DNA from 2 places in the Providencia sp. 6390 genome. Region 2 is predicted to be linked to the other one. Evidence: predicted binding sites of a transcription regulator. Region 2 holds the regulator's gene; the other holds the start of a gene.
What was found. Region 2 encodes CRP, which controls carbon source genes, mostly activating them, when cyclic AMP is high. Its sites were predicted from a motif close to ATGTGANNNNNNTCACAT; they were not measured.

Region 1 (12,546 bases), on a different contig from region 2:
AATTTTTGCAGCATAGTTGGTGCTGGTGGTTCAACAGCAAGATCATGACGGTTACCAGTACGTTCGAAATTACCTGCTTTATCACCAATAAATGGACGAGCGATAACACGACCAATGTTATAACCGCCATTTGTTAGCTCTTCACGAGCGATCTCACATAGCTCATACAGCTTATCTAAACCGTAAGTTTCTTCATGGCAAGCGATCTGGAATACCGAGTCCGCAGAGGTATAGAAAATTGGCTTACCTGTTTTCATGTGCTCTTCACCCAGTTGATCAAGGATCACGGTACCAGAAGAATGGCAATTACCTAAATAGCCAGGCAGGTTCGCACGTTTAACAATGATATCGAGCAGCTCTTGTGGGAAGCTGTTCTCATGATCAGAGAAGTAGCCCCAATCAAATAACACAGGAACACCCGCAATTTCCCAGTGGCCCGACGGCGTGTCTTTACCAGAAGAAAGTTCACTGGCATAGGCATAAGCGCCAATGATCTCAGAGTTAGGATCAAGACCCGCTGGGAACTTACCACAAGACTCTTCAGCGGCTTTACCCAGACCCAGTTTGGTTAAGTTAGGCAAATGCAGAGGCCCCTTACGGCCCTTGTCTGCTTCGCCACGCGCACAAGCATCTGCAATGTGGCCTAATGTGTTTGAGCCTTCATCATTAAATTTGTGCGCATCACCTGCTGCACCAATCCCGAAAGAATCCAACACCATAATAAATGTACGTTTCATAACTTCTCTCCTGCGTCATCGTTCCCAGCCATCGGGAAGAGCCACTGATAAAACTAATTTGTTAATTATTCGCTAATTTGGCGATAAACCATTGGCGTCGTTTCTGGCACTTTATCACTAATAACCATAGCAGCTCGTACTTCTTTAGCCGCTTCTTCCCATGCTTTTTCACTGTTCGCATGAATAATGGCTAATGGTGTTTGGCTATCAACAGTCGCACCCAATGCCGCGATATCGCTTAAACCAACGCTATAATCAATAAGATCGGTTGCTTTGCGACGACCGCCGCCCAATGTCACCACAGACATACCCAGAGCTCGAGTATCCATGGCGCTGACAATACCTGGTTTATCAGCGTATACCGCTTTATTCAGTACTGCGGTAGGTAGATATTTGCTGTAATTTTCGACGAAATCACTTGGACCTTTTTGAGCAGCAACCATGCGCCCAAACACTTCAGCCGCTTTACCGTTATCCAATACCGCTTGTAATTTCTGACGTGCTTCATCTCTATTAGCAGCTAATGTGCCAGACACAAGCATTTCAACACACAGTGCCATCGTCACTTCATACAAACGTGGGTTACGATATTCGCCAGTTAAAAACTGTACTGCTTCACGAACTTCAACGGCATTGCCAGCGCTAGATGCGAGGACTTCATTCATATCAGTCAACAAAGCCGTGGTTTTACAGCCCGCACCGTTCGCCACTTTAACGATTGATTCTGCAAGTTGCTCTGATTTTTCATAAGTTGGCATAAATGCACCTGAACCAACTTTGACATCCATCACTAGAGCATCAAGGCCTTCAGCCAATTTTTTACCTAAAATGGAAGCTGTGATCAGTGGAATTGAATCCACGGTTGCAGTGATATCACGTGTGGCATAAAAACGTTTATCAGCCGGTGCTAGTGAGTTAGTTTGACCAATAATTGCCACCCCAACATCGCTGATGATGTCACGAAAACGCTCATCATTTGGGAAAATATCAAAATTAGGGATTGCTTCGAGTTTATCTAGCGTTCCCCCAGTATGACCTAAGCCGCGACCTGAGATCATTGGAACGTAACCACCACATGCCGCCACCATGGGGCCAAGCATCAGTGAAGTGACATCCCCAACACCACCCGTTGAGTGTTTATCAACCAACGGACCATTCAGGTTGAGTGATTTCCAATTTAATACAGTGCCTGAATCACGCATGGCTAATGTTAGCGCAACACGTTCATCCATTGTCATATCGTTAAAATAGATGGTCATTGCCAATGCGGCAATCTGACCTTCAGAAACGGAATTATCACGCACTCCATTAATAAAGAAGCGGATTTCTTCTTCGCTAAGTGGTTTACCATCTCGTTTTTTACGGATAATTTCTTGTGCCAGAAACACGGTATGCTCCTTAACTACAACAGGATCTTGGTAATTTCTAAAATTAATAACTGCTGCTTGATTTTTTAGTATCAAAACCAAGAGTATTCAGCAAGTTAGCCAGCAAACTTGATGCGCCAAAACGGAAATGGCGCGCATCTGCCCAGCCTTTACCTAAAATTCTATCTGCTAATGCTAAGTATTGAGCCGCTTCTTCAGCTGTACGAACACCACCAGCAGGTTTAAAGCCCACGGTTTCTGCAACGCCCATATCATGGATGACTTGCATCATGATTTCAGCGCTTTCAAGAGTGGCATTTACAGGCACTTTACCTGTAGATGTTTTAATGAAATCTGCGCCTGCTTTGATGGAAATTTCAGATGCTTTACGGATAAGTGCAGGATCTTTAAGTTCACCTGTTTCGATGATCACTTTCAATAGCACATTTGCTGCTGCACATGCATCTTTACACGCTTTCACTAAGTCAAAACCAATTTTTTCATTTCCCGCCATCAGTGCTCGGTAAGGGAAAACGACATCAACTTCATCAGCACCGTAAGCAATAGCAGCACGCGTTTCAGCTAGTGCGATATCAATATCATCATTACCATGTGGGAAGTTAGTTACTGTAGCAATACGTACTTCGGGGGTGCCTTGCTCACGTAAGGTTTTACGTGCGATAGGAATAAAACGAGGATAAATACAAATAGCCGCAGTCTGACCCGCAGGGCTTTTTGCTTGATGACACAATGCGATCACTTTTTCATCGGTATCATCGTCATTCAGGGTAGTTAAATCCATGAGGTTCAGTGCGCGTTGCGCAGCTGCAGTTAAATCAGTCATAAAAACTCTCCAACGTTGTGAATTCTGTCAGAACAACACGTTCTTTGTTGGCGAGCGGGCTTGGTTCCTTAAAGATGCTACTCGAAAACCCGAATGTAGCAGCTGAATTCCTTCTCACCGCACAATGCCCTAGAGTACATCCACTCTGAGAACTAGCAGTCCATAGCAGCTTACTTGTACCTATTTGACCATAGAACTAGGTTATTTTATGTGCCACAAATCACATTAATTGCCTGAACGTTACATTGTTAAATAAAAACTTGTGAACATTATCGCAATTATACGCTATTTCGTTTCAGTTTTATTCTCTCAAATGGCTTTTCTTTCTTACTTTATTAATCACTCAATTAAACGTCGTTAATTCACTCGATTAAGCGTAGTTCAAAAATGATGGAGTAAGGGATAAAAACAGAAAGAATATAACTGAACATAATGAATTGAAAAGGGCAAATGCCCTTTTCAGACGGCAGACAAACGTATTTTGTTTGTCTGCCGTCGTTAAGGTTTTTGAAATCAACGAGGAAAATCAATTTATTGATTTTCGGCTGATAATACGGAGCGGGAAAAACCACGCTTTTATCCCGCTTCGTCAACAACCTCAAAAGGGCAAATGCCCTTTTCAATATACATAGACTAGATAATTGCGAGGGTTAAGAAGAAACCAGCAATAGTAGCACTCATCAAGTTAGAGAGCGTACCGGCCAAAACCGCTTTCATGCCAAGGCGAGCAACATCACTACGACGGTTTGGTGCCATGCCACCTAAACCACCCAGTAAAATCGCCACAGAAGACAAGTTAGCAAAACCACACAGTGCAAATGAAATAATAGCTTTAGTGTGTTCAGAAAGGACTTGTTTACCTGCCGCAAGAACCTCCGCATCCGGTTTCATATATTCGCCAAAGTTCATAAAGGCAACAAATTCGTTAACCACCACTTTTTGCCCAATAAATGAACCTGCAATATTTGCTTCACTCCATGGCACACCAATCAAGTAAGCGATCGGCGCAAACACCCAACCAAGGATCAGTTCAAGAGACAGTTCTGGATGATCAAACCACCCCCCAATGCCACCAAGAATACCGTTGATCAAGGCAATTAATGCAATAAATGCTAACAACATCGCACCCACGTTGAGTGCTAGCTGCATACCAGAAGCCGCACCTGACGCTGCCGCATCAATGATGTTCGCAGGGCGTTCATCTTCTGCAACCAGATCAGCTGCATTAACGTTATCACGAGCCTCTTCAGTTTCAGGAACTAATAACTTAGCGAACAGTAGTCCACCCGGCGCCGCCATAAATGACGCCGCGATCAGGTACTCCATCGGCACGCCCATTTGTGCGTACCCCGCCAACACAGAGCCTGCAACCGATGCTAAGCCACCACACATTACCGCAAACAATTCAGAGTTTGTCATTGTTGCAATGTATGGACGCACTACTAACGGCGCTTCTGTTTGCCCAACAAAGATGTTTGCTGTTGCAGATAGTGACTCAGTTCTTGATGTGCCAAGTACTTTTTGCAAACCACCACCCAATACTTTGATTACCAATTGCATGATACCTAGGTAATAAAGCACGGCGATTAAAGAAGAAAAGAAAACAATGATTGGTAATACGCGTAATGCGAAAATAAATCCGCCACCGCCAAACAACTCAAACATTTTGTCAGAAACAAGGCCGCCAAAAATAAAGCTCATTCCATCTTGACCATAACCAATTACCTTGGAAACGCCATCTGACATCCCTTGTAATACGCTACGACCCGCTGGAACATAAAGAACAAAAGCGCCGATAACGACTTGAATGATAAAAGCTCCGCCAACAGTGCGGAGTTTAATCGCTCGACGATTGCTGGAAAATAGCACGGCAATTGCTATCAGCACCGCCATCCCGACCAGACTCATAATGAGTTGCATGGAAGTATCCCTGTTCACTTAATTTTAGATTGATGTAGATAAGGAAACGTCTCCGTTTCCTTGACTCTTTGTGCGATGATTATACCTAGTCCATTTCAATAACCCGCAATCTTCGTCACAAATACATAGTGCAAAAAGTAACAAAAATTCAATTCTTGTGATTAAAATCACATTTTATTGTCAGTTTAATCTGGAAAGCACAAAAGGACGTAATAAGTAGGTAAAAAACTGAATGGATTAAGGAGAAAAAACTGCATCAATTAATAGCCATTGGCAATCAATTTAAAGTGACTTTAATGATGTATACTCTAAATAATTCGAGGTGCAGTTAGGCGACAAGTGAATAAGTCGCCAGGAGCATAGATAACTATGTGACTGGTGCGAGTGAGCGAAGCTCAACAACGCTGCAACTTGAAGTATGACGAGTATAGCTTAAATAATGATAGACTATTTATATACAACTGTTCGGCGATTTCATCGGGGCTTTCGTGCCGTAGTTCACATAATGATTTAAAAATCCATTGAATACGTTCAGGGCGGTTTGGTTCTCCTTGGAACCCCGACACTGGCATATCAGGTGCATCAGTCTCAAAAAGCAATGATGTTAAAGGTAATTGGGCGATTGCTTGGCGAGTTTTATTCGCACGCTCATAAGTGATAGTGCCACCTACGCCAATAAAGTAGCCTAGTTTAATCAATGATTGGGCTTGTGATAAGCTACCTGCAAAACCATGCACGACACCACATGCAGGCACTGGATGGCGGCGCAGAATGGCAGCCAACTGATCATGGCTTTTACGTGAATGCAAAATAACAGGCAGATCAAATCGCTTCGCTAACTTAAGCTGCTCAATCAACACCCGCTGTTGTAACTCAAACAGCGGTTCCTGCATATACAAATCAAGGCCAATTTCACCAACAGCGACACATTTAGCACTATGTTGTGCAAGGTAAGACGATAACTTTTCCATATGCTGTTCTTGAAACATATTCAAATACAGTGGGTGGAACCCCATCGCAGCATGTAGTTGCGGGTAACTGTGCGCCAAATGCCAAACTCGCTCGAAATTATCCACGCTGACTGTTGGAATAATAATATCAGTGATCCCCGCAGCATCAGCGGATGCAAGACTTGCCTCCATTGCATCAATAAAAGGCGGAAAATCAAAATGGCAGTGAGTATCAACAAATGATTTAGTCATTTTTTTCGTTGACCTGCTTAGCAGACTCTTCATTTGCTGCCATCATCGCACCAGTCATAATCGCTTGTGCTGTATCTGTCGCTTTCTTCGCTTGGCTTTGAGCCACTAACTCCGCGGTATGTTTCGCCTCAAATAACGCTTCTGCATAATCTTCTTCAATTTGCATCTCTTCATGAGCTGCGTTTTCAAAGCTAAAACGATTTAACGAATCATTATCCATAGCAAAGTTATGCCCCAACGCGGCAATAAAATAACGACCGCAACGGCGTCCTGTATGGTAGTCCTGATTAAGTGATGATAAACGACTCCCCAACGCACTACTTTTTAACGGCGTCGGTGGATAAATTTCAAAAATTTGCAAGTCACCGGGTGGATTTTCAATAAATTCTTGAGTGCAACGGTAGCTTTTCAAATGAACTTTTAGCATGGCCGCCATGCGTTGTAGGCCATACTTTTCCCCTTCGAGCCAACGGGTCATTCTTTTAACCCATTCAGGAGTAAAGTACATTTGAGAAGGTACCGTGCGAATAACCACAATAGTATCAGCACCACGGCGATATGCCTCTTCAACAGGGACTGCGGCACTAATACCGCCATCGTGGTACAGCGTGCCATCAAATTCAACGCCTGAACGATAAAAACCAGGGATTGCACTCGAAGCTCTAATAATATCTAGCCACGTTTCTTCCGTCGGCTGCAAAAACTCAGCCTCAAAATCCTCACTACGACTTGCTCCCATATAAAATTCACGACCTGCATTCATTAATTCAATACCTGAATGCATCTGCAAAGGGAGCTCCTTTGATGTACTTTCTACCAACCAGTCTAGATCAATAAGATGACCGCCACGTATAAAACGCAGTGGATTGAAGAATAAAGGGCTTGTTGTATAGCGAGTGATCACACGTCGTGCATAACCATGCTGCCCGCAGATATAAGCAGAAAGATTTTGTGCGCCCGCAGAGGTGCCGATCATGATATCGAAAGGGTTGAAACCTGTTTTTAAGAACTCATCAAGTACCCCCGCAGTAAAAATACCGCGTTGGCCACCGCCTTCACAGATAAGTGCGGTTTTACCTTTATTGAGTTCATCAAAAAAAGCTAAAGGTTCAATGCTACCGAGCGTGACTGCTACATGTTTACCCATACAACCCCCCTGACAATGATTTCTGCCTAGAGGTGCTCACTTATCAATGCAGCCGCCAATAGGCACAATTGTCATAAATTAAGCAGTAAAAACTGAACCTCATTTAGTATAGAGGCCCAGTTTTCCTGTTTACAGTTCTTCCATTAATTCGCAACAACCAAGCCGTTTTGTACTGATTTCACACCATTAACCATTGAGACCACTTGCACGACCTTGTCTACTTGGCTGTTTGATTTAACAAAGCCAGAGAGGTAAACCACTCCGTGAACGGTTTTCACTGAAATCGAGTTGCTATCGATGCCGCTAGTTGTGAGTAGCTTACTTTTTACTTGAGCAGTAATTGAGGAGTCATCGATGTAATTATCGGTGCTTTTCACACCACTCGAAACCGCTTCGCTGGTATCTTTACCTGCAATATCTGCGGTCTTCACGGCACTGTCCCAAGTATCAGAAGCTTGCTCTTTTAACGGTGCGCTACAAGCAAACAAAGCGCCACTCAACCCAATAACTAATAAAGAACGTAAAAGCGCTGAATTTTTCATCTGAACCTTCCTTTTTACTGCTGTTTTAAAGATTGGGGTATTACGAATATAGATAACGTATACCAATTGATAATCATAGACTATGAGAAAAACATCATGAAATAAAGCGTTCTCATGCAAAAGCCAGAGCAATCTGCAAACTTTAGATAAAAAAACAGGAGAGTATTCGAAAACAGATAATCATTAGGAGGAAACCCACTATTAAAAGTGTTTTTTCAATAGTGGGCCAAGTCATATAAAGAGATTAATGCTCTCTCGTTTTACGGAATTTTACATCAGGGTAACGTTCGCTAGTTAAATTCAAATTAACCATCGTTGGGGCGATATAGGACAAATTGTCACCACCATCCAATGCGAGGTTTTGTTCATTCTTACGCTTGAACTCTTCAAATTTCTTCACGTCGTCACATTCAACCCAACGTGCCGTTGAAACGTTGACGGCCTCATAAATCGCTTCAACATTATATTCGCTTTTCAAGCGAGACACGACCACGTCAAACTGAAGCACACCGACAGCACCAACAATAAGATCATTATTAGTTAATGGGCGGAAAACCTGTACAGCCCCCTCTTCTGACAGCTGTACCAGCCCTTTTAGCAATTGTTTTTGCTTCAGAGGGTCACGTAAACGAATACGACGGAATAGTTCAGGCGCAAAGTTAGGAATACCAGTAAACTTCATGTCTTCACCTTGCGTGAAGGTATCACCGATTTGAATAGTGCCGTGGTTATGTAATCCAATAATATCGCCCGCAAAAGCATTCTCAACATGCGAACGATCACCCGCCATAAAGGTTAGAGCATCAGAAATCACGACATCTTTTTTGGTACGTACTTGGCGCAGTTTCATGCCTTTTTCATAAGTACCCGAAACAATGCGCATGAAAGCCACGCGGTCACGGTGTTTTGGATCCATATTGGCCTGAATTTTGAAGACGAACCCTGTAAATTTCTCTTCTGTCGCTTCAACTTCACGCACATCAGTTTTACGTGGTTGTGGTGCTGGTGCCCATTGCACTAAACCATCAAGCATATGGTCAACGCCAAAGTTACCTAACGCAGTACCAAAGAAGACTGGGGTCAGCTCACCGTCTAAAAAGGCTTCTTGCTCAAATTCATGAGAAGCCCCTTTGACCAGTTCTAATTCATCACGTAGCTGAGCAGCAAGGTCATCCCCCACCGCTTTATCTAATTCAGGGTTATCTAGGCCTTTAATGATACGCACTTCTTGGATAGTATGACCTTGACCTGTTTGATAAAGGATTGTCTCATCACGCAGCAAGTGATAAACACCTTTGAATAATTTACCGCAACCAATCGGCCATGTAATTGGACAACAAGCAATATTTAGCTCATTCTCCACTTCATCCATTAATTCCATTGGGTCACGGATATCACGGTCAAGTTTGTTCATAAAGGTTAAGATCGGTGTATCACGCAAGCGAGTGACTTCCATCAATTTACGTGTGCGATCTTCAACCCCTTTACCTGAGTCAATCACCATCAAACAACAGTCAACCGCAGTTAATGTACGATAAGTATCTTCCGAGAAGTCTTCGTGCCCTGGGGTATCGAGTAAGTTAACTAAGCAATCATGGTAAGGAAACTGCATCACTGACGTCGTAATCGAAATACCACGCTGCTTCTCCATTTCCATCCAGTCTGATTTTGCATGTTGGTTAGAGCCACGACCTTTTACTGTCCCTGCACGCTGAATCGCTTGCCCGAACAATAATACTTTTTCAGTAATGGTGGTTTTACCTGCGTCAGGGTGAGAGATAATTGCAAACGTCCTGCGCGCGTTGACTTCATGTAGAAAATTCTGATCTGCCATTTAACCGTTCTTTTTTGTCTGATTACAGATTTGTACATGCATTAGGAGAGGCAATAGGTGGCTCTTAGCTCAGCAAATCCGTCTTGTTAATCGAAATTGGCGGCTATTTTCTCAGATCTTGGGGTTATAAACAATCAAAGGTCGCTTAATTAGCCGCAATTTAATGAGTTAAGGGGAGCAAATCTCCCCTCTTATATTATTGAAGCAGGCAGTAAGACTATTATTTTATAGCAATCAAATCTGCAATTGCTTGCCCTAGCTCTTGAGTACTTGCATTACCCCCCATGTCACGAGTTAAGTGATGACGCTGTTTAATCACCGTTTCCACCGCATTCATGATGGTATCGTGCATCTCAGTATGGCCTAAGTGCTGCATCATCATCGCAGCTGCCCAGATAGTACCAATTGGGTTAGCAATATTTTGCCCTGCTATATCAGGAGCCGAGCCGTGAACGGGTTCAAACATCGATGGAAACTGCTTTTCAGGGTTGATATTTGCCGAAGGGGCAATTGCAATTGTTCCAGTACAAGCAGGCCCTAAATCAGACAAAATATCACCAAATAAATTAGACCCCACAATTACATCATAAAATTCAGGCATCCGAACTAAGTTAGCGGCAAAAATATCAATATGAAATTGATCTGCTTTCACCTCTGGATATTGCTTTGCCATAGCTGCAAAGCGGCTATCCCAATAAGGCATTGAATGGAAAAGGCCATTTGACTTAGTTGCTGAACTTAGATGTTTTTTCTCACGAGATTGCGCTAATTCAAATGCATATTTTAAAATACGATCAGTACCCTTTCGTGTGAAAATGCTTTGCTGAGATACCACTTCATCATCAGTGCCTTCATATTGAATACCACCAATAGCAGAGTATTCACCTTCAACGTTCTCACGCACAACATAAAAATCAATATCACCCGGTTTTTTATCTGCTAAAGGTGATTTGATCCCTTCAAACAAGCGAACTGGCCGTAAGTTGACATATTGGTTGAATGCGCGACGAATGGGTAATAGCAGGCCCCATAGAGAGATATGATCAGGTACACCAGGAAAGCCAACTGCGCCTAAAAAGATTGCATCAAATTTTTTTAACTGTTCTAAGCCATCTTCTGGCATCATCCGGCCTGTACGATGATAGGTTTCACAGGACCAATCAAAATGCGTAAAGTTAAATTTTACTTGATGTTTAGATGCCGCAGCTTCTAATACTTTTAAGCCTTCAGGGATAACTTCAGTTCCAATACCATCACCCGGTATAACAGCAATATTAAATTGTGACATGTTACGGCTCCCCCACAACAGTGATTTTTATCAGTAAGATCTCCAGTTTATGAGTTGCTGTGATAAAGTATAGAGACAAAGTGTAATCTTTAGGTTTACAAACTATGAACAAGCTACCCGCATTAGAAGACATTAAGGTTTTTGTTACTGTCGCACGCCTAATGAGTTTTGCGCGTGCTGCGGAGCTACTGCTTGTTTCCCCTGCTTATGTTTCCAAGCGCATAAAATTACTCGAAGAAAACCTCGGGCAAACCCTATTTTTGCGAACAGCCCGCACGATAAATCTGACCCACGAAGGGCGTATTGTGCTCAAAAGTGGTGAACAGCTATTGTTAGAGCTTGATAACATGCACAACGAATTGAAAGCATGCCGTGAGGAGATCCGAGGTGAATTAAGGGTAAGTTGCAGCACGGGTTTTGGTAGCGCCTATTTGAATCCTTTTATTTTGGCATTGCGAGCCAGCTATCCACAATTAGGTATCGATCTGACATTGACCGACAGATCTGTCGAGATTATTAGTGAAAATATCGATCTCGATATCTATATTGGTGGCACTATCCCTGATCATTATATTGCAAAACGGATCGCTACAAACAAACGCATTCTTTGTGCAGCACCCGCTTATTTAGAGCAGCATGGTCAGCCCTCTCACCCTCAAGAACTTGAGAAACAACATTTTTGCATCACAATTAAAGAGCGTAATCAAGCACCTGCACAATGGAAGTTACAGCAACAAACCGAAAGCATGCTGATTGCACCAAATAGTAAACTCATGGTCAATAACGGTGACGTGGCTAAGCAATGGTGCCTTGGCGGCGAGGGCATTTTATTACGTTCATTATGGAGTGTTTTACCTGAATTAGAGACAGGAAAATTAACGCGAGTATTAGCGAAATGGCACCAACCTGCTGATGTATATGCTGTTTATTCAAGGACAGCACGTAATAACGCGAATTTACGTGTGTTTATTGAAAATCTTGAGCAATACTTATCAAAACATTTACCGCATCAATTTCAGGATGAATAAACAAAAGGTGGATATGAGTCAATGACAGAAACGCAAACATTTGGACAACGTTTGCTGGCCTTATTGAAACAACAAAAAATGAGCCAGTTAAAAGCGGCTGAAGCACTCGGGATATCTCGAACAGCGGTCAATAAATGGACAAAAGGCGGCATGATTGATGAAAGCAATCTAGAAAGTTTAGCTCAGTTACTAAACGTTGATAAAATATGGCTCAAATATGGCGAGTATGCCAACCATTCATCAGCAACATTCCCCTCTTCGGTTATTCGCAATATCAATGAAGTTCATTTACAAGAATCCACTGAAATCGTCACTTGGGAATGGGATTTACTGACCGGCGATCTCAATTATTCGGATAACGTAGAAGATGTCTATGGGATCAAAATCACCACTAACGATGATTTTTGGGCGTTAATGAACCAAGAATCAAAAGAAAAGTTAATTAATGGCTACTCAAAGATAATTCGTGAAGGTGGTGCCCATGAAATGGATTTCAAAATTGCGTGGGATGAAGGTTATCGCTGGATCACTTCACGAGCAACGGGTGTGAAAGGCCCTAATGGCAAGGTAACTAAACTGGTTGGGATCAGCTTAGACAATACTGAACGTAAAAATAGCGAGCTTCGGCTACGCAAAA
Region 2 (12,546 bases):
AAATATTTTCTATAGGTTATGTGAATAAACTTCCAATAGGAAGTATAATGACGCTGTATACGTGTAAGCCTATCATTGCAGACTATGCATTCATAATATGGAATAAGAATAAAAAAACCACATTTAATATTAAAACAGATACTTTTATAAATTCTGGCAGATCTCAAAAAGACAATGTATTAGTACCTAGCCTACTAAGTATTCATGGGTATATGCGGTTTGGTGACGTTCGTTTAACGCGTAAGGAAATCATCACAATTAAACTTTTGTTATCACAATATAAATTAAAAGAAATTAGTGCTTATCATGGATGTTCTTTAATATCTGAACAGAAATGTATTCAACGTATAAAAGAAAAATTAGGTTGCTCATTTACATCAGCTAGTGGTTTATTTCATATATTAAAAACAAAAGGAATAACTTCTGCTTATTTAGATGAGCTAATTGGTTAATATAATAATCTTTAATAAGCAGCTAAAGATAGCTAAATTGTTGATAGAATATCCAAATCATAATAGGAGAAATCATGTCAATCCCAAATATATTGATGACTCGTATTGATAACCGATTGATCCATGGGCAAGTTGGTGTGACATGGACAAATTCTATCGGTGCTAACTTAGTTGTTGTCGCTAATGATGAGGTAGCGGCCGATCCTGTGGCTCAAGCACTAATGGATATGGTGGTTTCTGATGGCGTACAAACTCGCTATTTTACATTGCAAAAAACCATAGATGTGATCCATAAAGCGGCTGAACGACAGAAAATTTTTATCGTTTGTAAAAGCCCAAAAGATGTCCTCACTCTAGTGAAAGGTGGGGTTCCCATTAAATTTGTCAATATTGGCAATATGCATTTTGTTGAAGGAAAAAAACAAATTCATAAAACGGTCTCTGTAGATGATATCGATATTAATGTGTTCTGCGAATTAGAAACACTAGGGATCAATTGTGAAATTCGCCGTGTGCCTGATGAAACAGGTATTGATGTTTTAAAGCTAATTAAACAAGGACGTTAGTATGTTAGCTGAAGCAGTACTTATTGCTATAGTTGCAGGGATTGCTGGAATCGATTTACTTAATGGCTTAACACACCTTCATCGGCCTGTAGTGATGGGGCCAATAGTTGGATTAATTTTAGGTGATGTCCAGACAGGGCTATTAGTTGGCGGTACCTTAGAACTTGTTTGGATGGGGATGGTGCCTCTTGGGGGAACTCAGCCGCCAAATGTTGTGATTGGCGGTATCATAGGGACGGCATTTGCCATTATGACGCATGCAGACGCGAAAGTGGCCATTGGTATCTCAGTGCCTTTTTCTATTGCCGTTCAAGGTTGCATTACCTTATTGTTTACGCTTTACTCCCCAATGATGCATAAATGCGACGAAATGGTCGGAAAACTTAATTGGCGCGGCATTGAAATAGTGAATTATTTCAGCATTCTTATTTTGTTTTCTTTCTATTTTATAGTTGCGTTTTTACCTATCTACTTTGGTGCTGAGGCTGCAGGTACCATGGTACAAAAAGCACCTCAATGGTTATTAGATGGCCTTGCTGTTGCTGGAGGTATGATGCCTGCTATCGGTTTTTCATTATTAATGAAAATTATGATGAAAAAGACTTACATAGCCTATTTTATTCTTGGTTTTATCTCTGTCACTTTCTTGAATATGCCAATTATTGCGGTCGCACTCGGTGCATTTGCCATCGCATTGATCGACTTCTTCAATCGTACACGTAATCACAATAATAATGGCGGCGCACTTAATGTTGCTCAGGAGACTAATGATGGCATTTAATGACAGCGATGAAGCTCTGGCGGCAAAAGCAGAACAACGAATGGCTCAAGCAATGGCAACTAGCCAAGTTGAGCATGATGATTACCTTGATAGTGAGCTAGCCGCTGAACTCACTAACCGTGATATTAATGTTATGGCTCTACGTTCATTATTACTGCAAGCATCATTTAATTATGAACGAATGCAAGCGGGTGGCTGGCTCTACACATTGCTTCCTGCATTGCGCAAAATTCATAACAATCCTGAAGATCTATCAAACTCCATGAAAATGCATATGGAATTTATCAATGTGCATCCATTTAATGTGACATTTTTATCTGGCTTAGTGTTAGCTATGGAGCGCAGTAAAGAAAAAATATCAACGATCCGTGCCGTTAAAATTGCTTTAATGGGGCCTTTAGGGGGAATTGGTGATGCGTTATTTTGGCTCACTTTACTACCTATTTGCGCGGGTATCGGGGCATCGTTAGCCTTACAAGGTAGTTTACTTGGCCCAATTATTTTCTTACTCATGTTTAACATTGTGCATTTTGCATTACGTTTTGGACTGGCACATTACGGCTATCGTGCTGGAACTGAAGCGATCTTATTATTGAAAACTCATACAAAAAATATTTCTCATGTTGCAGCTATTGTCGGAATGACAGTGATTGGCGCGTTAGTTGCCTCTTATGTGAATCTTTCTACACCATTAGTCATAACGGCGGGTGAAGCTAAAGTGGCTTTACAGACCGATGTGTTAGATAAACTAATGCCGAATATCATGCCGTTAGGTTTTACATTGCTGGTGTACTGGTTAATGAAAAAAGGTTTTTCACCGGTGAAATTAATCGGCATTACGGTGGTGTTGGGTGTACTTGGTAAATTGGTTGGCTTTTTATAAGGAGTTTTCCAATGTTAGGTATTGTTATTGCAGGGCATGGGGGCTTTGCTAGCGGCTTGCTACAGGCAATCGAACAAATTATGGGTGCACAGGAACAGTGTGTTGCTATCGATTTTCCAGAGGGAATGAGTACCAATACGCTTCAACAAGCATTGAAAATGGCGAGTCAGCGCTGTGACCAAGGTGAGGGAGTTGTTTTTTTAACAGATTTATTAGGGGGATCACCATTTCGATTAGCATCGTTAATGGCGCTGGAAAATACAAATTACCAAGTCATAACAGGAACCAATATGCAGATGGTTACTGAAATGATACTAGAGCGAAGTGAGATGTCAGCCGCTGAGTTCAGAGATAAAGCATTGGAGTGTGGATACCGTGGTTTAACCAGTCTATGGCATGAGCAACAGCGTGAAAGGCATTTTATTGGTAATCTCGATGGTATTTAAACTGCTATCAAATTAAATGTATGAATATAAATTGAGTTAAGTTTTCATTATTTCTATGATTAATAAAGATTCATCATAAGAATGAAAGTGTAACAAATTGATTTTAATGTGGAAAATAGCCTAAGTAAATCAGACCACTTGACTTAAATAGGCTATTTCCCTGTCTCGACGGTATTATGATGCCAGCCCTTTATCGTTTTTTGCTAGAGCGTGTTGATCTTTTGGTATAAAAAGCAAACAGCAAATGAGGCTATTATCATGGTTTTACTAAAAATCAAAACAATTAGCCCAGATGCCAAAACCGATACTTGGTGATAGGTTCTCTCCCGATAAATGTGCGATAGGTTTCATGAGGTGAGGATCTTAAAAACACCGTCTTAGCTTATTTAAAACACGTCCAAAAAATGGAGATTTTATTTATGATTACGGGCTACCCAACTAATTTCCTGCCTAAATTAGGCTTGGCGGAAATAAAGTCTAACCCAATTGAGCCAATATGCATGGCCAAAGAGTTGGGTTTTGATGACATATTATCAAGTCGATCTATTGATAGCATCAGGGATGCCGATCGAAAACTTGTAGAGAATGGCTACACATTTATTGGATACCACGGTACCAACACGAGAAACCTTCATAGCATGTTGGATGAGGGATTAAATCCAATCTATTGTGGCTCAGGTGACGGTGAGGCTAAGGGAAGCGGGTTCTATATTGCAAGATCACCTAAAAAAGCGAGTGATTACGCAGACTCATCAACACAATCAGGCGATCCGCAACCGCCTAAATATGAAATTCCTCGTTACGAAGGCGAAAGAGGGCAATCTGAGCTGGTTAGAGTATACGCTAAAAATTTTGATTTATTTAAACTTGGCCGAGATCTAGCCTGGGGTGTTGAATCATCAGATGGAGATCCTAATGGAGATAGAAGAGTACAAGATAGTGACGCCAATCATGGACTAGAAACAAACATGTATGACTTGGAAATGGTTATTTCACCATTAAAATATCAAGACCTTGCTATATTACCATCACTATACAGCGTGAGTAATGAAGACCTGCTGAGTGGTATGAAAAAATGGCCAAATCATAAAGATGTTTAAATAGTGGTTGTAAGCTGTAACCGTCGAGTTTTCTGTCAGGTCATTGTGCTTCAGCTTGGCATCAGACTGAGCTACGAAAGAGCGCTAAATTAAGGTGCTTTCTCACATATTTAATACAATATCTATGAAGTCAACCCGAAACTTTATCCCTTTTACGGGACCAAAGAGGGCTTACAACAGGGGGCTGATACTGTGGCTCAAGCTCCCAAGATCTGCTCAATGATGTTATTCGGGAGCTCTATCTTACTGTAATCAAATTAAATGTATGAATATAAGTGATACTTGCAGAAGGTATTGCTTAACTCTTTGAATGTAAATCGAGTTAGTTTTTTATCATTTTTATAATCAATAATGATTTGTTATAAGGATGTAAATATAATCCCCTGATTTTCATATGGAAAATGGCTTAGGTAAATCAGATTACTTGACTTAAATAGGCTATTTTCCTGCCTCGGCTGTGTTATGATAGCCGCCCCTTATTACTTTTTGCTGCTTTTTGGCTAGTGCTCTGATTGCTAGGAGTAGGAAATTGTGCGTGGGCATATAATATATTGACTCTAAAGAGTTCTAGATGCAGCTAGGCGATTCAACATAAAGCGCTGTAACTGGAACGATGATGAGTATAATGATAAAAATCAGTCGGATAGGCTATTATGCTTTTACTTATTGATAATTACGATTCATTTACCTATAACCTATATCAATACTTTTGTGAGTTAGGTGCAGAAGTTGTGGTTAAACGGAATGATGAAATTTCTATCGAAGAGATAGAATCGCTTTCGCCTACACACCTTGTGATCTCACCGGGTCCTTGCACGCCTGATGAGGCGGGGATCTCTCTTGAGGCCATTAAATACTTTGCAGGTAAAATCCCTATTTTAGGTATTTGCCTCGGTCACCAAGCTATTGGGCAAGCTTTTGGTGCAAAAGTAGTAAAAGCAAGAGAAGTGATGCATGGGAAAACATCAGCTATTCATCACAATCATCAAGGGGTCTTTAAAGGGCTTAATCGTCCATTAACAGTCACTCGTTACCACTCTTTGGTTATTGCTGCGGATACACTACCCGCATCTTTTGATGTATCTGCATGGTCACTGAATAATGGTGATGTTGATGAGATTATGGGGATACGTCATAAAACCTTACCTATTGAAGGTGTTCAATTTCATCCAGAAAGTATTCTGAGTGAGCAAGGACATGAATTATTAAATAATTTTCTAAAATACTAGATATTATTTATTTAACGAAAAAAATAAATTTTACCCCATCACTCGCTTAGCTATTGCGCTTTTGTGATTTTTTATTCATATTTAATGCTTATATTTTCACTTTAGCATCAAGTAAAGCAGGTGAGGGGTATGAAACAACAACAAGCTGTGGATCGTCAGACTTACGATCAGGTCATTTTACCTATTTATTCTCCGGCTGAGTTTATCCCTGTGCGCGGAGAAGGCAGCCGAGTATGGGATCAGCAAGGTAAAGAATATATTGATTTTGCTGGTGGTATTGCAGTTCTCGCATTGGGTCATTGCCATCCTGCTTTAGTTGCAGCAGTTCGCGAACAAAGCGAAAAACTGTGGCATCTGAGTAATATTTTTACTAATGAACCCACCTTGGTTTTGGCAAAAAAGCTGACTGACGCCACATTTGCGGAACGTGTTTTTTTTGCTAACTCAGGTGCGGAAGCCAATGAGGCCGCTTTTAAATTAGCGCGTCATTATGCAATCACCAAATACAATCCGTATAAAACTAAGATCATCGCGTTTAAACAAGCATTTCATGGGCGTACCCTTTTTACCGTATCAGTTGGGGGGCAAGCTAAATATGCAGATGGTTTTGGCCCAAAACCTGCTGATATCATCCATGTACCTTTTAATGATCTTGATGCAGTGAAAGCGATTATCGATGAAAATACATGCGCTGTGGTTCTAGAGCCCGTTCAGGGTGAAGGTGGCGTAACAGCTGCAACGCAAGAGTTTATGCAAGGTGTTCGTCAGTTATGTGATGATAATCAAGCCTTGCTAGTTTTTGATGAAATACAAAGTGGTATGGGGCGTACGGGGCAGTTGTTCTCTTATATGCATTACGGTGTGACACCTGATATTTTAACAACGGCAAAAGCGCTCGGTGGTGGTTTCCCGATTAGTGCTATGCTAACGACCCATGAAATTGCTCAAGTCATGGGGCCGGGGACTCACGGTACTACCTATGGTGGCAACCCACTGGCCTGTGCTGTCGGTAATGCTGCATTTGATATTATTAACACTAAAGAAGTCCTTGATGGCGTTGCTAAGCGCCGTGAATTATTTGTATCTCATTTAAATAAACTCAATCAGCAATATGATATTTTTTCTGAAATCAGGGGAATGGGGTTACTCATTGGTGCTGAGCTAAAAGGTAAATTAAAAGATCGTTCTAAAGATATTCTACAGGCTTGTGCTGTTGAAGGATTAATGATGTTGAATGCAGGGCCAAATGTATTACGTTTTACACCTTCATTAATTATTGCAGAAGAAGAAATTAACAGTGGTATGACTAAATTAAATAAAGCGATTGAAAAACTGCTCAATAATTAATTTTTAGCTCTCAATAAGAAATATATCTTTTTGAGAGCTATTTATTAATCTCCAATTTATTAAATAATCATGTTTTTAAATATTTGTTTTAAGTCTGAAATGGTATTCTCATCCTATTTTTTATATGGTAAATGTATATTTCTACATTTCACAAATAAAGTATGGGATAGATAATAATGGATATTCAAAGTATTTCTCTAGAAAAAGGATGTTTTAGTTTTAAAGAAGACTTTTTGAATTGTTTTGATTGGAATGATATTGATTTTTCTTTTGTTAATGTTGATATGAAAAAAAAGAAAGTTAATGTTTTGTGTAGCAACTATGAATGGCTCTTGATGTATTGGGATGATGACTTAGACTTACATTTAAGTGAAAGATTAAATTCAGGGATACAATACTGGAGTAACTATTCAAAAGTATATGCAAACACTTTATCTAAATCTGAAAAAAATATAAAAATTGATTTTTGCTCTAAAAATAAAGATGTGTTTGAAATAGTATCAATTAATGTGAAGAGAGACTTATCTGCTAATGATATATTTGCCATTTATGGATATTCACCAGTTATATCTGACTATGCGAACAAATTATGGCAGCAACATCAAGGTATGATTTTGCCAATGCGAGAAAACATTATATTACCTACCGTTGAATTACAATCTGAAAATCAAGAAATAAAACAACAACCCATTGATATCCATGGTCATATGAAATTTGGTGGTATACGTTTTACCCGTAAGGAAATGTTAACTATTCGTATGCTACTTGCTCAATGCCGAATTAAGGAAATTAGTGCTATACACGGGTGCTCCGAGAACTCTGAACATAAACGCATCATCAATATTAAAGAGAAGCTTGGTTGCCCGCATGCATCACCGAGTGGTTTATTTAAAGTGTTTAAAGAACGTGGCATTACATTAGCCTGCTTAGATACATTAATTAACTTTCCAAAAACTCAGCAAGGAAATAAAAAATGAAATGGAAATTCAGATTAGGGGCGGTAGCAGGGAATACCTTAGAATACTATGATATTGCGGTATTTGCTGCAATATCCGTGTATTTAAGTGCAGAATTAGAGCTGCTGGGCTACTCTTCAGCAACAGAGATGGTGTGGGGCATATTTGCATTACGCTTTCTAGCTCGGCCCATTGGCGGTTATGTGATTGGCCGCTATGCCGACCGAGTGGGTAAAAAGCCCGCTTTAGTCTTTACCAGTTTACTCACCGGCACCGCGACCTTATGTATGGCAGCATTGCCGATTCAGTTATTAGGTTCCTATACCCCTATTGCGATTTTAATTTTACAACTGATATTATCTTTTAGCTTTGGTGGTGAGCATCCATCATTAGCGACTTATTTATTAAATAATGTACCTGAAAAAGATCGCGCTAAAGTTTCTTCCTTGACTGTTGGCAGCTCAATAGTTGGGGTGATTATTTCATTAGCTGTTGTATTAACCTTAGAACGTACATTAACCGTAGAAATGATGCAGTCAATTGGTTGGCGTATCCCTTTACTGTTAGGCTTGATAAATATCGCGATTAGTTTTTGGTTCAGGCTAAAATTACCCGATCAGCCAAGGGCAGAAAAATGCAATCATACAATGGGTGGATTTAAAATATTACAAATATTTTTATTAACGGTACCTGGGACAGCAACGTTTTACTCGCAAAATATCTCATCCTCGATATTAAGTGAACATTTACAACTCGGCGAATTTAAAAGCATTTATTCCATTGTATTATCAAGTCTTTTATTAGCCTTTATGCTGATTTGTGGATGGCTCACTGACAAATACAGTTCTCCACAAAAGACATTCAAATTGGGTGTAATAGGTATGGTACTACTTTCTATCCCATTATATTTTGCGATGAGCAGTGGAGTGATGATTTTAGTGTCTATTGCTCAGTTACTTATAATAATAAATGGAGCAATGATATTATGTAATCTATCAGCGACGCTTGTCCCAATTTGTGGTGGTCAAACTGTCGTTCTTGCCGTTGGTTATAATTTAGCAACCACGTTTGTTGGTGGAGTCACACCCTTAGTAATTAGTTATTTGGTGGGTATCAATATTGCGTACGTGGGGGGCTTTATTGCTTTATGTGGCTTGACACTATTTCTATCAGCGTCATTAACTAAAAATTACCAATTAGAATAGTTATTTACCTCAGAGAGGATAATCCTCTTTGAGGTTTTTTGATAATTTAGAAATTATTCATCTAAAAATGTTAGCTGATAATATTTTTTAGATTCAGGTGCGGTTGCAATTTTTAATTTGCTAGTAATAGGCGCTAATTCTTCCGCCATCAGCTCTTTATAGGGTTTCTCTGGTATTGTTGGTAGTGGTGTGTTGAATGTTTTTTCATAGCTATCATCAACAGAAGCTAAGTTATTATGAAAAAGGATATCTCCTTTATATTTTTTTATAGGTGCTTTTTCTTCTTGTATTGTTAACTTATTGGGATTGCTGGATTTTAGTGTTCCAATATATCGTGTACTAATAAATGTATCTTGCAAAGCGGGTTGATGAGTTAATGCTGCACTTTCAATACCTTTTTCTACCAATTTAATGGGAGAAGGTTTAAAAGAAGCGTTTAGTAATTGGCTATTTGAGGGGGTCGCGTTGGAATTTTGTGATGGCTTGAGTCGATTTTGTAACTGAGTTATACGATCTACTGTATCAGCTATAGTGAATTTTGAACGTGAAGAGGTTGACTTAGATTGCGTATTATCCTTAAGTGGAGCTGCCATTTTACCTGATAGTTGAGTTTGAGGCTGATTAAATGCATTGTTGCCGAATTTTGTTGTGAATGGCGATGCTACTTGAGTTGAACTGATTTGAGACATATATGCAAAGAAACGCTGTCGAGCTTCTTCTTTGCTCTGCTTTATATGACAAGATTCATTCTTTGTACTTTGTTGTAAAGGGCTATTAGATAGCATCTGATTATGATAACCCATGGTTTTATTAATATACGAGTTATTGATTGGACTTAGTTCTTTCATTGATTAAATCTCTAATAATTATTGGAAAATTATTAGGAATTTTGTTTTATTATGATGAAAAAGAATATAAAAGAACGATATTAGTTAAAACTTAAATTATATTTTTGGTTGGGTTTTCTGCCTGTTTTTGTTCAGTGTGGTAAATAATATAAGCTTAGCCAAATAGAAAAATGGCTTGATATCTGAGACACCAAGCCATTCACTACGTGACCCAGCAACAGGCTAGGCCGAGATGTTAAACTAGCGAGTACCGTATACGACGATAGTTTTACCGTGTGCTGAGATCAGGTTTTGATCTTCTAGCATCTTCAAGATACGGCCAACCGTTTCACGCGAACAACCAACAATTTGGCCGATTTCTTGGCGTGTAATTTTGATTTGCATGCCATCCGGATGCGTCATTGCATCAGGTTGTTTTGCTAAATTAAGTAGTGTTTGGGCAATACGGCCAGTCACATCAAGGAAAGCGAGGTTACCCACTTTTTCAGATGTAGTTTGTAGGCGGCTTGCCATTTGCGCTGAAAGGCGCATAAGAATATCAGGGTTAACCTGAATAAGCTGACGGAATTTTTTGTAAGAAATTTCAGCGACTTCGCAGGCACTTTTTGCTCTTACCCAGGCAGAACGTTCTTGCCCTTCTTCAAATAACCCTAGTTCACCAATGAAGTCTCCCTGATTCAAATAGGAGAGGATCATTTCTTTGCCTTCTTCATCTTTGATTAAAACAGCCACTGAACCTTTAACGATATAGTAAAGAGTCTCTGCTTTTTCACCCTGATGGATCAGCGTGCTCTTGGATGGATACTTATGAATATGGCAGTGTGACAAAAACCATTCAAGAGTAGGGTCTGTTTGTGGCTTGCCGAGAACCATTAGCGTTATCCTCTGTATGTTAATCCAACCATCTGGTCAACCATGACCAAACAGCTGGTTTTTAAAGTCACTATCTTAGCATATTAACCATAATGAAAGTTAATACCAACATTATAATATAATCAATTGAAACCCTGAGTTTTGATCTTACCCCTATCAGGTGATAATTTGTTTGTAACATAATAAACTTAGAAAGTCTCGGCTTTATCGCTTCAGCTGCTTAAAGTGGCTACTTGATTGAAAGCATTTATGTAACAATGTTATCGTTTGTACAAACTTTTTCAGAGGGAATACAATAATGGAAGCGAGAGTTAAATGGGTTGAAGGTCTTTCTTTTTTAGGTGAGTCAGCATCAGGTCATCAGATAATGATGGATGGTAATTCAGGCGATAAAGCACCTAGTCCAATGGAAATGGTATTAATGGCGGTAGGTGGATGCAGCTCGGTTGATGTGGTATCTATTTTACAAAAAGGCCGTAATAATGTGAGCGGCTGTGAAGTTAAATTAACCTCGCAACGTCGCGATGAAGCACCTCGTTATTTTACTCACATTAATCTGCATTTTATTGTCACAGGAACTGACTTAACGGAAAAAGTGGTTGAACGTGCAGTTCAGCTTTCTGCTGAGAAATATTGTTCTGTATCTTTGATGTTAGAAAAAGCGGTGAAAGTCACTCACAGTTTTGAAATTAAAACTCAATAATTTTTTATTAAATGTATTATTTTTTTAATAGAAAATGCTTATTTAAAATAAGCATTTTCTATCAATAATTAGTCGTTCTTTTGTTTAATTAACTTCTCAACAATTGGGGTCATGATTAATTCCATTGCTAACCCTAATTTCCCTCCCGGCACCACAATAGTATTCATTGCTGAAATAAATGAGCCGCTTAACATAGAAAGTAAATAAGGGAAATCAATTTGCTCAAGCCCCCTAAACCGGATGACAATAAAACTTTCATCTTGTGATGGTATGGCTTTAGCTGAGAATGGGTTTGAAGTATCAACAGTAGGTACGCGTTGGAAATTAATATGGGTACGTGAGAATTGTGGGGTAATGTAATTAATATAATCACCCATTGAGCGCACGACAGAATCCATCACGGCTTCTCGTGAATGCCCTCGCTCTGTCGTATCTCGGATGAGTTTTTGGATCCATTCCAAGTTGACGATGGGCACCACACCAACCAATAAATCGACATGGCGAGCAACATTGTTTTCAGGCGTGACCACACCACCATGCAACCCTTCATAGAATAAGATATCGCTATTAGGTGGCAAAGGTTCCCATGGGGTAAAGGTTCCCGGCTGTAAACCATAGGGAACAGCCTCATCGTAGGTATGGAGGTATTTACGCGATTTCCCACTACCTTGTTGGCTATATTCTAATAGTGTCTGTTCTAACAAGGAAAAATCATTCGCTTCAGGGCCGAAATAGCTGATGTGGCGACCCTGCTCCCTTGCTTTACGGATTGCCATATCCATTTCAGGTCGAGTATAGCGATGAAAGCTATCACCTTCTAAGGTGGCTGGTTGGATATTTAATTGATGGAATATTTTACGAAACGCTTGGCTAGTCGAGGTGGTTCCAGCACCACTAGACCCTGTAATTGCTATGATTGGATGCTTTTTGGACATCATGGACTCCCTGTGTTGCGCTTGCGTCCATGCTAAGCCAAGCCATGAGCGAAACGGGGTTACGGGCGAAACTGACTGTTAGGCATAAAATTAACAGATTCATGTAACTCTGACCAGACTAGCACAATTTCTCCCGATGCTAATTGTCGTTTTACATCGTCAACTTTTTGCTGTAACGACTTTTCGTGTTCCCCATAATCGGTTCCTTCACGTAGCACATAG

Region 1: AC3Z9T_RS14505 (NupC/NupG family nucleoside CNT transporter) is a predicted target of CRP. The motif match lies at 5,024-5,041, and genes of this name have one in related genera.

Annotation. Positions count from the first base shown of each region.
Region 1 covers NZ_JBYVYL010000006.1:244,674-257,219, forward strand. The annotation lists gene deoB (phosphopentomutase) at 1-737, opposite strand, end outside; gene deoA (thymidine phosphorylase) at 803-2,125, opposite strand; gene deoC (deoxyribose-phosphate aldolase) at 2,169-2,948, opposite strand; gene AC3Z9T_RS14505 (NupC/NupG family nucleoside CNT transporter) at 3,582-4,868, opposite strand; gene AC3Z9T_RS14510 (TatD family hydrolase) at 5,264-6,070, opposite strand; gene AC3Z9T_RS14515 (patatin-like phospholipase family protein) at 6,063-7,217, opposite strand; gene AC3Z9T_RS14520 (BON domain-containing protein) at 7,361-7,759, opposite strand; gene prfC (peptide chain release factor 3) at 8,004-9,593, opposite strand; gene AC3Z9T_RS14530 (tartrate dehydrogenase) at 9,814-10,881, opposite strand; gene AC3Z9T_RS14535 (LysR substrate-binding domain-containing protein) at 10,986-11,909, shown strand; gene AC3Z9T_RS14540 (helix-turn-helix domain-containing protein) at 11,931-12,546, shown strand, end outside.
Region 2 covers NZ_JBYVYL010000010.1:177,960-190,505, forward strand. The annotation lists gene AC3Z9T_RS18785 (hypothetical protein) at 1-452, shown strand, start outside; gene agaV (PTS N-acetylgalactosamine transporter subunit IIB) at 527-1,018, shown strand; gene agaW (PTS N-acetylgalactosamine transporter subunit IIC) at 1,020-1,799, shown strand; gene AC3Z9T_RS18800 (PTS system mannose/fructose/sorbose family transporter subunit IID) at 1,789-2,682, shown strand; gene agaF (PTS galactosamine/N-acetylgalactosamine transporter subunit IIA) at 2,694-3,128, shown strand; gene AC3Z9T_RS18810 (poly(ADP-ribose) polymerase family protein) at 3,548-4,228, shown strand; gene AC3Z9T_RS18815 (aminodeoxychorismate synthase component II) at 4,882-5,457, shown strand; gene argD (bifunctional acetylornithine/succinyldiaminopimelate transaminase) at 5,587-6,804, shown strand; gene AC3Z9T_RS18825 (helix-turn-helix transcriptional regulator) at 6,981-7,781, shown strand; gene AC3Z9T_RS18830 (MFS transporter) at 7,778-8,965, shown strand; gene AC3Z9T_RS18835 (hypothetical protein) at 9,019-9,813, opposite strand; gene crp (cAMP-activated global transcriptional regulator CRP) at 10,054-10,686, opposite strand; gene AC3Z9T_RS18845 (OsmC family protein) at 10,985-11,389, shown strand; gene AC3Z9T_RS18850 (phosphoribulokinase) at 11,458-12,324, opposite strand; gene AC3Z9T_RS18855 (YheU family protein) at 12,384-12,546, opposite strand, start outside.